2 linked regions of the Paraglaciecola sp. L3A3 genome follow. The protein of the gene in region 1 binds, or shares a complex with, the protein of each later gene. Links are inferred from orthologs where the notes say so. Each region holds a gene or a part of one and is shown in the gene's direction. Other genes may lie near its edges.

Region 1 (12,540 bases):
TTTCGACTAAGGTTTCATATGCTTTATTTAATGGTAACGATGGCTTTACATCCTTAGAAGGACTGCCCACCAACACCACATCTTTAACATTATATTTTTGCCATGCTTCTTCAGCCCAATCATTAAAGGCGGCTTTATTTGACTGAATAACACTTTTATAAGTGATGACAGGGCGTTTAGATTTTTCATTTAATAAAGACGAATACCATCTTGGGTCGTGTGTTGACTTAAATGGAAAAGGTCTAGGTTTACTGATACGCGAACCTTCATCTTGAATGTCATAAACAATTAATCCGTCAAAATCAATATCACTAACACGTTCAAGAAGTTTATCGGCTATGGTTTCCACTTGCTCTGTAGGTGTGTCACTTTTAGGGGGAGTTGTACCAATAAAATAAACTCCACGGGTACTATCATTGTACCGTGTGCGTAATTCTGATTCTTGAGACTGCATGTAAATTTACCTTGAACTTTATTTTAGACGTTTAGCCGTCTAAACAGTCTCCACTAACTAAGCTTTTAAGTCAAACACCAGATCTAAATTGAAATAGTTTTACTTATAACATTTATGTTGTCATTAAATATTAGTATGAGCAGATAAGAAGAGTAGGGGATAAGTATCCCCTATCTATAGACAGTATTATGGGGAGTTATTCGGTTAACTTTAGCGTAATGTTATTGTCTTCACCTTTAACGATAGAAAAGGTCATGACGATTTCTTTATTGTTATGACTAAAACTAACTTGGTAGTCACCATAAAATGCTCTTTCGCTAAACTGACCTTGTTCATTGGTTTTTGCATTAAAACTGCTGGCCCATTGGTTAAAGATTAGGTCTTTCCAAACAACTGAGTTCGGTTTAGCAGTCCAGTCATCACGATACATTGCCGCTTCTGGATACCAATGCCTACCAGCCCAAAAACCCCATAATTGTATACCTACAGTACTTGGATGACTAAAAAACACCGTCATAAAGTCATGAGTATAATCAGCCTGTAATTCTTCATCACTGGTTTTTATATCGAATTCAGTAGAGCGCATTAATAAATCAGGAAAAGCTTGATGAAAGCCATCTAATATTTGATAAACCTTAGGTATGCCTGTTAAAACATCGCTAAAGTGACTTTGTAAACCAATACCATCAATTTCAGCATTTTGATCGACAAGATATTGGATAGTTTTTTTGTAATGATCTTGATGAGCCACATCTAAACCTGCAGCTGACAAAATACTATAATCATTAATATAAAGTTTATGATCTGGTAAGTTTGCTCTAGCTCGATCAAACCAGTCAACCATGACCTTATCCCCAAACGCATCCATTATATAATGATTGTCATATGGTTCGTTTAATACATCCCATTCTTTTAATAAATGAGCTGTTTTGCTAGTGACATCATCAATTCTATTATTAACCGCTTCCAACAATAGTGGATCTGCGTTAGCTGGGTCATCAGTTATGTATTGATGTACAGCATTAGGTAAGTTACGTTTTGAAGGCCAAACTAAAACGTGTCCTCGGGTATATAAGTCATGGTCATGTAACCACTGTAATGCATCAATGGTATTACTTTGGGAAAAACTACTGCCCCATTCACCGGACCATGCAGGCCATTTAAGTGAATTTTCTGGACCCGCTTGATTAAATAGTTCCAACACTTTTTCACGGTAAATATCACCATTATCACTTTCTTCTAATAATTGTGGTGTGGCTATCGCCGTACCAAAATGGTAAGCATGTTTGGTCATCGCTACTTCTATGTCTGTGTTGCCAATGTTTTCACCTGCGGCTGTTTGTAAAGTCAGAGTGAAATCACCTTTACGATGTTGTTCTATTCTTGCTTGAGCTTCTACCCGCCAAGCTGCATTTTTTTCACGGCCATCATAAGTAGGTTTAGTATTAGGTAATTCAGCTAGATCTAATGTTTGTTGATAGTTAAATAACTCTATGCCAGCCAGTTGAAACTTTTGTGGTTTGTCACCTGCACCTAACTCAAAAAGAATTTGCAGCTCATCCTTGGTAAAACTTTCTCCTACAGTGGCTGAAATGAAATACTCTACCCAATCACTTGAACTATTAATATTACGATGAATTATTTTGTAATAGTCTCTTGCTTCAGGTCCTTGTAATAATACTTTAGTAAAACCTGTACCAGTTTCATATTCACTTTCTAGGGTCCGAAAAAAGAGGTGTAACAAAATATTATCGCCACTTTGCAAACCTTGTGTAAGCTCAATGCTTAGTTGTCCATTCCAACTAATGCCACTGGGGTTAGTGATATCCATTTCTATAGCTTGATAAAAGTTAGCATGCTCAACGTTAACCAACGTTTTTGTGCCAACAGGTTGGCTACCATTGCCTTGCCAAAAACTTGCGGTGGACACGGCATCACTAGAAATAATTAATGTCCCTCCTTCAGGTTTTTCGGTGGGAGTGATGATAGGGGGTTCTTCAATATCTACAATTGTAATAGACACTGAATTTGTATGACTGGCGTTATTGTTATCTGTAACGGTTAATTCAAAAGTAATTGTTTCATCAGCAGCCACATCTGGGGCAGTAAAATTAGCTGATGCGCTATGGGCATTGGCTAATGTGATATTGCTGCCAGTGGAAGTTTGTATCCAACTATAACTTTTTATTGTGCCATCAGGGTCTGTACCCGTTCCTATTAAAGTGACTTCGCTCAGTTCATTTACAGTCTGATCAGGACCAGCATTAGCAGTGGGGGATTTATTAGTTAAAGGAACAGTGGTTTCAGGTGACGTTGAATCACTACCACCACAAGCGACGAATAAACAAGACAGCAAAACTAGTAGGAAATAAGCTATTTGTACTACAGACATTGAATAAATACCTTTTGATAACAGTGAAAACGTTTTCAGATTTACATGTTAACAAAAATAGATCAATTTAATTTTAGCTAAATACATTTATGATATTTAGTTATGAGAAGAGAGTAGATAACAAATAAGGGAGATAAAAAGTTAACAATTCATTTTACTTCAAGTAAAAGTCGTTAATTTTCTGCATGTACACGAGCGGTGTTAATTAATAGGAACAAACTAATTAAGGAATGCTTCAGCAAAATTTTATTGTAGTACTTATTTTTACACCTAAAAGTATTATTATGTCGCTGATTCAAAGCTAAAAAAGCCATAAAATGATACTACTTAACCTGAGTTCTGGATAAGAAGTATCGTCCAATCTTAATTAATCATTACAATTGAATAACTTAATAACATTCAGCCAATTCACCCCACATGAATGCTTACTCGGTAACGAAATTTTTGTGTATAGCAAGGCTGATTGACGTCCGTAATAACGTGTTATTAGGGGCTGTTAACCTTTTCAGTATAAATTTTGTTCTAACTAAACGCTTTTTAATCGCGGCGCTGGTTTACTCTAGGCATCCTGTCTTATGCTAAAGCCAGCAAAGCAGTTTAAAAACATTCCCGATGTTTTTGTGCAGGCCTAATGGATTAAGTCAAAAATAAGCAACACAAAAATGTATGGAACATTTTTAAATAGCTTTAGCTAACCTGCTTGCAGGTGAACTACATGGATGTAGTGAATAAAGAGTAAAAAGCGTTTAAGACGACCTACTTTCTTTAAAACATAACAAGCAGCGTTTGTGCGGCATTTCTAATGCCTCAGCACTCATTCATGTAGAGCAACTACACCACAATCGCGCTTCATTGTATAAATACCGCACAACCCGCTGCAAAAACACACAGAAAAGGTCAACAGCCCCAAGACAATCCAACGCCGCTAGGCACAAAAAGAGCGTTATCTAGAGGTTCGGCTTATCCAGTATTCATGTTACTTATTATACTTGCTCTTTTAATTCTTCTACCCAAAGGGCTGTGGCACCACACACAGCCACTGGCATTACCAAAAAGTTAACTATGGGGATCAAGGAAAATATACTGACTGTAATACCAAAACTAAAAGTATGGGATTTGTTCTGTTTTAAGATATCTTTCATATGTTTAAAAGGCACTTTGTGATTATCAAAAGGGTAATCACAATATTGGATAGCCATCATCCAAGCACTAAACAAGAACCAAAGCACTTGTCCAATCAGAGGTAATATAAAAAACAAGATCAAAAAACCAACAGCTCGTGGCAGATAGTAAGTGAGTTTAGCTAATTCTCGACCAAAGGTCCGCGGTATATCTTTTACAATATCCATAACGCCTGAGTCACCAAGGCTTTGACCCGTTAGATGTAATTCTACTTTTTCAGCCAATAAGCCATTGAATGGAGCGGCAATCCAATTTGCTAAAGTGCCGAACAATAAACCGAAAACCAATAAGATGGTAATAACAGCGATAGGCCAAATAATGTAAGACAAGCCAGTTTTCAGCCATGACAACCAATCCCAATCTGGAATGAGATCAACCACCCAAGTGATGCTGTTACCGATTTCACCGAATAAAAAATAAAAAGCCATTGAAAATAAAATTAAATTGATAGTTAAAGGAATAAATACAAAACGTTTAAGTCCTTTTGTACTAATAAGAGAAAAGCCTTGGAGAAAATAGTTCACTGTGCACCTAGTAGGTATTAACTGTTTGAAAATACATCATTAAAGGGAATAATTATACTTAAGCTGCAGGATAGATCAAAACGTCAATTGTTACACTTGATGACTTTTGGTACATTCCCGTCTCTGGAATAAAATAATGTCTAATTATAACTAGGATTGTCCCTTTTAATTTATGCGCTTAAAGAAAATAAAGTTGGCAGGATTCAAATCTTTTGTGGATCCAACAACTATTCCTTTTCCCTCTGAAATGACAGCAGTTGTCGGACCTAATGGTTGTGGCAAATCGAATGTTATTGACGCGGTGCGCTGGGTATTGGGTGAAAGCTCTGCAAAAAATCTTCGTGGTGATGCCATGACGGATGTTATTTTTAACGGTTCAACCGCCAGAAAGCCTGTATCTCAATGCAGTGTAGAGCTAGTATTTGATAATTCTTCAGGACGTATACAAGGCGAATATGCTGGTTATAATGAATTATCAGTTAAACGTATTGTTACTAAAGAAGCACAATCCAGTTATTTATTAAACAATACCAAATGTCGAAAACGGGACGTCACCGATCTATTTTTAGGCACGGGACTAGGTCCACGCAGTTACGCCATTATAGAGCAGGGTATGATTTCTCGTTTGATTGAATCAAAACCCCAAGAATTACGGATTTTTATTGAAGAAGCTGCAGGGGTTTCAAAATACAAAGAAAGACGACGAGAAACAGAAACACGTATTCGTCACACCAAAGAAAACCTTGAACGTTTAGAAGATGTGAGAGGAGAATTAGGCCAACAAATAGAAAAGCTACAAAGACAAGCCGCAGCAGCCAATCGTTATAAAGAACTAAAACAAAGCGAAAGAAAATATAAAGCTGAGTTAGCTGCTATACGTTGGTTAAAACATAATGACAAAATTCAACACTTAGAACTTGATATCAAACAAAAAAACTCAGATATCGAAGCTTATGTGGCACAACAACGTGGTGAAGAAAAAGACATAACTCTTTATAAAGAACAACAACATGACTTCAAACAAACCCTGTCTAATCTGCAACAACAAAACTTTAAAATTGGCACTGATATCACCCGTATCGAACAAAATCAGCACCATAACAAACAAAGACGTCAACAAATCGAACAAGAAATACAGTCTTTGCAACAGACTATTACTGAAAATGACATATTGCATCAGCAAAATCTGGAAAAAATTGATCAGCTATCTGAACAGTTAAATATAGCTGAACCGGAAAAAGAACTGGTTGCAGAACAGGTTGAACAATTACAAAGTCAATTAATTGAAACAGAAGAAAAAAATCAACTGAATCAAAGTAAATGGCGCAACCAAGAGCAAGAATTCAATCAGCGTAAAAACCAAGCGCAAAGTTGTCACGGTAAAATTCAATCATTAATGACTATGCAATTACGTACTCAACAGCGTATTGGCGAATTAAAAGATGAATTAGCAGAGGTAGTTGATGATGAACTAGAATTACAAATTGAAACTGTTCAAGAGAAAATATTAAGCCTTGAAGAACAAATTGAACTTGCGACAGCTGATAGTTTGCAGAGTGAAGAAGGACTTGAATATACACAGGCTAAATATAAAAAAGCAGAAGTAGAACTATCTGAATCAAAAGGCATGTTACAAAGTATTAATGCACAGCTAGATGCGTTGAATACTCTACAAGAGTCCACTAGCGACCAATCTCATCATCAAAGCTTGATCCAAGAATTAGCCATGCAAGTTGAACCTTGGTGGCAAACATTAGATATTGAACCGGGTTGGGAACTTGCATTCGAAACAATTACTTACCAATGGCAAAGTGCTTTATTAATTGATAATGAAGTCGATCAGATAACAGCCATATCGAATATAAGTGGTTCCAGTTGGCTGTTTAAAAATAGTTACAGCAATCATCATAGCGATAAAAGCATCACCAGTAAGTTGGCTAACCAATCATTTCCCAAATGGTTAACGCAGATCTTTTTTGCTCAAAATTTAGCCGATGCAGAATTATTATTGACTAGCTTACAACCAGGCCAAAGTGTCATCACTAAAGATGGTTGTTGGTTATCTGCTGATTGGTTAATTAACCCTAAGGCTGATACGCAAGCAGGTTTATTAAAACGTGCCAGCCAAATTAAAATGCTAGTTCAAGAGCAGCAAAAACTAGTTGAATTAGTCTTTAATAATGAGCAAGCAGTTGCCCAACTTTCGATCGAGGTTAAATCTGCTGCTGAGCATAATCAGCAATCAAAACAAGAACTTGAAATCATTACGCGTAACCAATCTCAAGCCAAAGGCCAATTACAGCTACTCAATCAGCAACAACAACATAACTTAGGGCGTAATAATCGATTAAGCCAAGAGTTGAGCAAACAGCAAGACACATTCGCTGACGAACAACAGCAACTAGAAGAGCTTGCTATGCAGGCTGAAGAACTTGAAATGATGCTTGAAGAGTTACAAGAGCAACAACATGAACTTGAACACCTAAGAGAAAATGAACAACAAACACTCAGACAAAGTCGAGCGAACTTAGAAGCTAGTAAAAATAAATTACACCAACTAGCCTTAGATTTTCAACAGATCCAAAATCAATATCAGGGCTTACTAACTAGCCAACAAAGAGAATTTCAGCTCAGCAATAACATGCAAGAAAAGCTGGGGATTTTAAAAGCAGAATTTGCTGAATTAGCATTGCCACTTGAAGATCAAGCAGAAAATCTGCAACAATTACTGGAACAAAAAGCCGAACTAGAACTACAGCAAGCTGATATAACTGAACACTTGTCCTTAGTAGAAGAAAACCTGTTAACAGCAGAAAAGGGACAACAAGGTGTAACGGATAAAATTCAAGCTATGTTAACTGAGTTACAAAGTATTAAGTTAGAATATGAAGGTTATAGAGTTCGGGCTAATGGGGTGTTAGAACAATTTGCAGAAATGCAACAAAACATCAAACAAGTATTAGAAAACCTACCTGCTGATGCAGATGAAGCCAGTTGGCAAGTTTTGCTAGAAAAAACCACTGCATCACTTAACCGATTAGGTGCAGTTAACCTAGCCGCGGTAGAAGAGTTTGAAATACAATCTGCCCGTAAGCAACATTTAGATGATCAAAATGATGATTTAGTTTCGGCACTAGATATTTTAGAACAAGCTATTAGAAAAATTGATAAAGAAACACGCTCCCGTTTTAAAGAAACATTTGATCAAGTTAACGAAGACCTTAAAATGTTGTTTCCCAAAGTGTTTGGTGGCGGTTCAGCTTATTTAGCTTTAACAGATGAAGACTTGTTAGAAACGGGAGTCACTATAATGGCAAGACCCCCAGGTAAGAAAAATAGTACAATACATTTGCTTTCTGGTGGAGAAAAAGCCCTGACCGCATTATCATTGGTATTTGCTATTTTCAGGCTTAATCCAGCACCATTTTGTTTATTAGATGAAGTGGATGCTCCATTAGATGATGCTAACGTTGGGCGTTTTTGTAAGTTAGTGTCTGAAATGTCAAAAAGTGTGCAATTTATTTATATTACCCATAACAAGATTGCTATGGAAATGGCTACCCATTTGACGGGTGTCACTATGGCAGAACCAGGTGTTTCGAGAATGGTAGCGGTTGATGTTGATGAAGCTGTTGCCATTGCTCATGCGTAAGTTAAACCAATACCTATAAATAATTTAAAATAATAAGAGTAAGAGTTAATTGATGGAAGATGTATTACGTTGGTCATTGTTGGTATTAGGCAGTTGTATTATTGTCGGTGTGTTGGTTCACGGTATTTGGGTATCCAGAAAAAACAGTCTGGAAAAATCTGCCAATAAAAATCCTGATAGAAATACAGAGCAAGAACTTCAACCTCATGGATGGCACTCAGAAGACAAGTTTGATGATGCATTGTTAAAAGATGTGCCTAATATAGAGATGGACGGAGCCGAAGAAGAACCCAATTTGGGCTTTTCTGCCGATTCAGATGAACCTATTGTTGCCCCTGAACAGTTTGACGATTTAGGTATTGGTGCGGTCCGGGTTGTATCTAGTGCTAATCCATCAACTGAACCTACTTTAGAAAAAGAGACAACAACTGATGAAGTTGCAGAATCCGATAAGATAAAGGTACCAAGTGCCGAACCTGAAGTTAAACAGCCTGCACCTAGTAGTAAAATTTATGCTTCTGTAGTGACCCAGCCTAAACCCGAATTTGCCGCAAAATCACAATCTTTAGCGGCAGAAACCTTGGCTATTAGTAAAGAAGAAAAAGAATCTTCAGCTGCCCGTCAGTCCGATAGTTTTAATATAAGCCAAGTATCAAACTCTGATCTGAATCTAACAAAAAGTACAACTGTTGGGCCTGATAATTATCAGGTACCTGAGCCACCGCCATTTTTATTAAAACAAGAAAATAAAGAGCTTCAATCACAACAAGCTGTTGTAGCTGAGATGCCGAAAATTCCCCCTAAACAAACTGCATCTGTGGTTACTCAGAAAGAACAAAAACAGTTAGAGCCTATATATAAGGAAAGCCTAACTGATCAAGCCTTGAATTTGGTAAAACGTAAAAAAGCGGATCCTAATCGTAAAAGAAGAGAACCTAGAATGGCCGAAGATCAAATGCGTATTGATTTCGACGATGAACCTAGGGTAAAAGAAGACGTTAATAAACCTAAAGCAACAAAAACGTCAGCTCCTCAACAAGAAGTCTTAGTATTAAATGTAAAAGTGACAGATGACAGCACTATTTCTGGTGCCGCTTTATTACCTATGTTGCTAACTTTAGGTTTTAAATTTGGTGAACAAGATATTTTCCACCGTCACGTTAATTCAAACGGCAAAGGGCCTGTGTTATTTAGCTTGGCCAATATGTTTAAGCCCGGTAATTTTGATATTGATAACCTAGAAAATTTCACCACTCAAGGTGTATCTTTGTTTATGATTTTGCCCATTGAAGGTGACCCTCATCAGGTTTTTAATATGATGCATAATGCCGCACGAAAAATTTCTGATGAATTTTCTGCACAAATCTATGACGGCAGACGATCATTATTAACCAAACAAAGTCTGCAACAATATGTAGAAAAAATACGTGAATTTGAGCGTCAACGTATGTTGCAACGTTAATCTCAGTAAGTTTAATTACAGAAATTTCTCATTGCCCCAATACTAAATGGGGCATATATCATCACCTTATCTTTATGGAATGCTTTTATGGCAGTCTCGCAAGACACTATTAATAACCTAGAAAAAATTAAACAAACTATCAGTGATTATAATTATCAATATTATGTATTAGATGCTCCTAGCGTACCTGACGTCGAATACGACAGACAAATGCAAGCTTTGCTGGCCATTGAAGAAGAATATCCAGAGTTGTGTACGCCAGATTCTCCCAGCCAAAAAGTAGGAGACATGCCTCTTGCCGAATTTGAGCAGGTAGAACATGAAGTCCCTATGCTGTCTTTAGATAATGTGTTTGACCAAGAATCCTTTTATGCCTTCGAAAAACGTATGCAAGACAGGTTAAAAAATCAAACTGAAATTAATTATAGTTGCGAACCTAAATTAGACGGATTGGCTGTCAGTCTACTATACGAAAACGGCATCTTAGTTAGAGGTGCCACACGAGGTGATGGACGAGTCGGAGAAAACATCACGGCTAATGTTCGGACTATTAAGAATATACCTTTACGTTTACGAGGTGATAATTATCCTCAACGCCTTGAAGTACGTGGTGAAGTAGTGATGACCCGTGATGGATTTATCGCTTTAAATGCTAGCCAAATTGCAAAAGACAAAAAGGTTTTTGCCAACCCAAGAAATGCAGCAGCTGGCAGCTTGCGACAACTAGATTCACGTATAACAGCAACGCGACCATTATTGTTTTTTACTTATTCTTTAGGTTTAGTAGAAAACGAACAACAAACTTTAGCAAATACGCATTCTGCTAGGTTAAAACAATTGGCTGAGTGGGGCTTACCTTTAAGCCAAGAGTTAAGAGTAGCAAAAGGCGCAGATGCCTGTTTAGAGTATTACCAGTATTTAGGGGATATACGTGACAAATTGAACTACGACATAGATGGCGTAGTATTTAAAGCTGACAATATAGAATTACAACAAGAATTAGGTTTTGTTGCTAGAGCTCCCCGTTGGGCTATTGCTCATAAGTTTCCAGCTGAAGAAGAAATGACCACTGTGCTAGATGTTGAGTTTCAGGTTGGGCGAACTGGGGCTATTACCCCCGTAGCTCGCCTAGAGCCTGTATTTGTAGGCGGCGTAACTGTATCTAATGCTACTTTACATAACCAAGATGAAATTAATCGCTTAGGTCTTAAAATTGGTGATACTGTCATCATACGTAGAGCAGGGGACGTTATACCTCAAGTGGGCTCTGTAATATTAGATAAACGTCCGAGTACTGTGCGGGACATCGTTTTTCCAGAAACTTGCCCAGTGTGTGATTCAACCATTGAAAAGCTCGAAGGAGAAGCTGTAGCGCGTTGCACTGGTGGTTTATATTGCGCGGCACAACGTAAGGAAGCCATGAAACATTTTGCCTCACGTAAGGCTTTTGATGTGGATGGTTTAGGTGACAAAATAATTGAACAATTAGTTGATCAAGGTTTAGTTAAAACCCCAGCAGACTTTTTTAAATTAGAGCTAGTGCAAATTTCTAATCTTGAACGAATGGGCGAAAAATCAGCCGCCAATTTACTTAAATCTCTAGAAAACAGTAAACAAACCACATTGGCTAAATTTTTGTATTCTTTAGGTATTAGAGAAGTAGGCGAGGCTACCGCTGCAAACTTGGCCAACTATTTTTGTGAACTCGATAAAATTAAACAAGCCGATCTTGAAGCATTACAAGCGGTAGACGATGTGGGCGTTATTGTAGCCCAGCATCTAGTTAACTTTTTTGCTGAAGAGCACAATATTAGTGTCATTGACCAGTTACTTGAAGTTGGAATAACTTGGCCAATAATAGAAAAAATAGAGGCTGGATCATTACCCCTTGACGGACAAACCTTCGTACTTACCGGTACCTTAGAACAAATGGATAGAAACGCAGCCAAAGCTAAATTACAACGTTTTGGGGCTAAGGTTGCCGGTAGTGTGTCGGCTAAAACCAGTTGTGTTGTGGCAGGTGAAAAGGCCGGTTCGAAACTGGCTAAAGCTGAATCTTTGGGTATTAAAGTGTTAAATGAACAAGGAATGTTGGATTTGTTTAATGAGCTTGAGGCCTAGTGATGCAACCTATATTAGATGCTTTAGCTCAAATCTCCAGTTGGATGCAGCCATATTATAGTGAAATCGCCCTAACCATTTTAGCGACGATATTGGTGGTTTACGGCGACGTGATCAATAAACACATTAAACGTATGATTAGCCAATACCACTTTGTGATCCGCACCATAGTATTTGTTTTAATTTGTGCGTTTGGTTACGGGTTATTACTAGTATTTGTTAGTCCTTTTTTAAAACAAGTTATTTTAGCGATCCCTCACATATATAGGGGCGTGACTGTAATTGGTGTATTTTTATTGTTAGGTTATTTAGCAGAGCACAGACGTTATATTTAAGTTAGGCATGGATAAGGAAGTAATATGGAAATTGTATTAATTGTATTGTTAGGTTTTTTTGTGTTTTGTATATGGCTATTTCCCATATTAAAAATAGCCATTTCTAATCGTACCCAAGGTGGTGAAAAGATAGCGTGGCTGTTACTTACTATATTTGTGTTTTGGTTCGCTTGGATTTTCTATTTATTGCTAGCCCCCCTTAAAGGTTCAACTAATAATCAAAATATTGATAATTAGCAATGCCTATTTATCTTTTCAGGTTGAACTTTTATATTTGAATCATACGAGTTTATTTTAAGTGATCTATAGAGTGCAAATATAATGGAACTTGAAATAGAACGAAATTAAACCAAGCATTTTTTAATACTTTTAGTTTTATCATTACTTAACTTCGTTTTTACCTTTATGAAATTAAATA
Region 2 (2,747 bases), 980 kb from region 1 along the record:
AGATTTTCATTTTCCGAATCGTTGGACTGAATTAGGCAAAAACCTTTCGCTTCCCAAGCAGCTTGTGCCAATATGGCATGACTGGCAATTGGCAGGCGTAGACGTGGGTATTGCTGAATAACCATCCCCACTCAAAGTACTGCTGGGATAGTAGAATAGGAGTTAAATAATGAGTCAGTTTTTTTATATACATCCAGATAATCCGCAAGCTCGTTTGATCAAGCAAGCCTGCGAATTAATACACCAAGGCGAAGTGATCGTTTACCCAACGGATTCCGGTTATTCTATCGGCTGTCACATGAATGACAAAAAAGCCTTAGATCAATTATGTCGAATTCGTCATATCACGAAAGAGCATAATTTTACTCTCATGTGTAAAGATATGTCCGAGTTGTCTGAATACGCAAGGGTCGATAATACTGCTTTTCGTACCATTAAAAACAACACTCCTGGTCCTTATACTTTTATCTTAAAAGCCACCAAAGAAGTGCCTAAACGTCTACAAAACCCGAAACGTAGAACCATAGGTATTCGAGTGCCAGATAATAAAATTGCTTTAGCCTTGTTAGAAGAATTAGGCGAGCCGTTAATGTCCACTACCTTAATTTTACCTGATGCAATTATCGCTGAATCGGATCCTGATGAAATTCGCGATAAATTAGAAAAACAAGTGGGCTTGATTATTCATGGTGGATTTTTAGGTGAACAACCGACTACTGTAATTGATATGTCGGAAGGCGAAAACACTATTATCCGTGAAGGTAGTGGTGATATTAGTCCATTTGTATAGGTATTCTTGCTAACTATGTCTACTGACAATTCTTCATTTTCTGGCCCGAATGTTAACGAACCCGTGCAGCAACCTTTGCCGCTGGCGTTTGTTAATGGTGAGGCTTTAATTGAAAAACCAGAAGACTTATACATTCCTCCCGACGCCTTAGAGTTAATTCTCGAAGCATTTGAAGGTCCTCTCGATTTACTCTTGTACCTTATTCGGCGGCAAAAATTCGATATTGTCAATTTACCTGTATATCAAGTAACTCAACAATATATGCAATACGTTGAATTGATGAAAGATTTAAAATTAGAGTTGGCTGCCGAATACTTGTTAATGGCGGCAATTTTAGCTGAAGTTAAATCTCGCTTATTATTGCCTAAACGTCCCGACGCTGAAGAAGATGAGGACGATCCGAGGGCCGAATTAATTCGTCGCTTAAAAGAATATGAATTAATCAAACAGGCGGCTCATGAGTTAGACAATATTCCTAGGCAAGAGCGAGATACTTTTATTGCAACAGCCGAGCCTGCGTCCAGTGTAGAACCTATTAAAATATTACCTAATGTCAGCATGCAAGAATTAGTGTTAAGTTTTCAAGGGGTGATGAAAAGGGCTGATGCCTTTAGTCATCATCACATTGAAAAAGAAACCTTATCTACCCGTGAACGTATGAGTATGATTTTAGAAAAATTAAATTCTGAACACTTCACTGGTTTTGATGAGTTATTTCAAGCACATGAAGGCAAAGCTGGGGTGGTAGTAACCTTTTTGGCGATTTTAGAATTGGCTAAAGAACAATTAATTGAACTGGTGCAAGGTCAAGTTTTTGGCAATATGCATGTGCGATTAAATAGTTCTGAGTCAGTACTGCTAGCAGATGATACCCAGTTCGGAGTTCAAGCTAATGGCTAAAATTGTTCGGGGTCAATTAAAACAATTAGTAGAGGCCGCTATTTTTGTGGCTGACCAAGCTATTACCTTTGAGCAATTACAGCTAACGGTACTAGATGGCTTGCAAGTCAGTAAAAAAATGCTCAAAGAAGTATTGGATGAATTAACCTTAGACTACCAAGCAAGGGGTATTCAGCTGGTGGAAGTCGCTTCGGGTTATCGTTTTCAATCTATGGACAGTCTTAGTCCTTGGTTAAGCAAATTGTGGCAAGAACAAGCCCCTCGTTATTCACGGGCCATGTTAGAAACTTTGTCTTTAATTGCTTACAGGCAGCCTATTACTCGAGGTGAAATCGAGGATGTGCGCGGCGTGTCAGTGAGTAGCCATATAATAAAAACACTAAGCGAACGAGCTTGGATAAAAGTGATTGGTCATAAAGAAGTGCCAGGTAGGCCTTCTTTATATGCCACCACTAAAGAATTTCTCGATTACTTTTCGTTAAAAAGCTTGGCAGATTTGCCAAGCACAGAGGCCTTTTTACAAGCAGCTGAATCTGAACAAAATAATGATCAATTACATATACTTTCTGAAGACTCTGCAACGCAGACCTCTAAAGAACTTCAAACTAATCAAACTGTGGAAAATAACAGGACTTTGCCGACACTAACGTCGACTATGGTAGATGATCCTGAACTTCCAGATGAACCAGAGCAAATACATTAATGAGTGATAAATTACAAAAAGTCCTAGCCAATGCTGGCGTAGGCTCTCGTCGTGAAATGGAAAGATGGATCGAAGCCGGCCGTATTTCTGTTAACGGTAAAATTGCCACTTTAGGTGACAGAGTTGAACCTAGCGATAAAGTCAGAGTAGACGGCAATCCTATTAGTACCCCAGAAGAAGCGCCTATGTGTCGCGTTTTGATGTATAACAAACCTGAAGGTGAATTATGCAGCCGTAAAGATCCCGAAGGCCGTGCCACTGTATTTGATCGCCTACCAGTGATTAAAAATGGGCGCTGGATAGCCGTGGGTCGTCTTGATATTAATACCAGTGGGTTATTATTGTTTACCAATG

What was found.
Region 2: the proteins of smc (region 1) and GQR87_RS14855 are in contact, whole or in part, in a crystal structure (PDB 3ZGX), measured with the Bacillus subtilis proteins. The link is inferred for Paraglaciecola sp. L3A3 from one-to-one orthologs.

Annotation. Positions count from the first base shown.
Region 1 is NZ_CP047023.1:2,596,837-2,609,376, reverse strand. Bases 4,410-8,404 are described here. They hold smc (chromosome segregation protein SMC), read left to right. Parts: upstream 4,410-4,724; coding sequence 4,725-8,204; downstream 8,205-8,404. Other genes in these bases: zipA (cell division protein ZipA), read left to right, coding at 8,257-8,404; cysZ (sulfate transporter CysZ), read right to left, coding at 4,410-4,552. Also shown: GQR87_RS10900 (methylenetetrahydrofolate reductase), read right to left, coding at 1-454; GQR87_RS10895 (endo-1,4-beta-xylanase), read right to left, coding at 651-2,846; more of cysZ, read right to left, coding at 3,830-4,409; more of zipA, read left to right, coding at 8,405-9,666; NAD-dependent DNA ligase LigA, read left to right, coding at 9,754-11,787; GQR87_RS10870 (DUF3392 domain-containing protein), read left to right, coding at 11,790-12,122; GQR87_RS10865 (hypothetical protein), read left to right, coding at 12,147-12,359. UniProt on the Bacillus subtilis protein: Required for chromosome condensation and partitioning.
Region 2 is NZ_CP047023.1:3,578,056-3,580,802, reverse strand. It holds GQR87_RS14855 (ScpA family protein), read left to right. Parts: upstream 1-805; coding sequence 806-1,690; downstream 1,691-2,747. Other genes in the region: rluB (23S rRNA pseudouridine(2605) synthase RluB), read left to right, coding at 2,393-2,747; scpB (SMC-Scp complex subunit ScpB), read left to right, coding at 1,683-2,393; GQR87_RS14860 (L-threonylcarbamoyladenylate synthase), read left to right, coding at 170-790; GQR87_RS14865 (PHP domain-containing protein), read left to right, coding at 1-121. UniProt on the Bacillus subtilis protein: Participates in chromosomal partition during cell division. May act via the formation of a condensin-like complex containing Smc and ScpB that pull DNA away from mid-cell into both cell halves.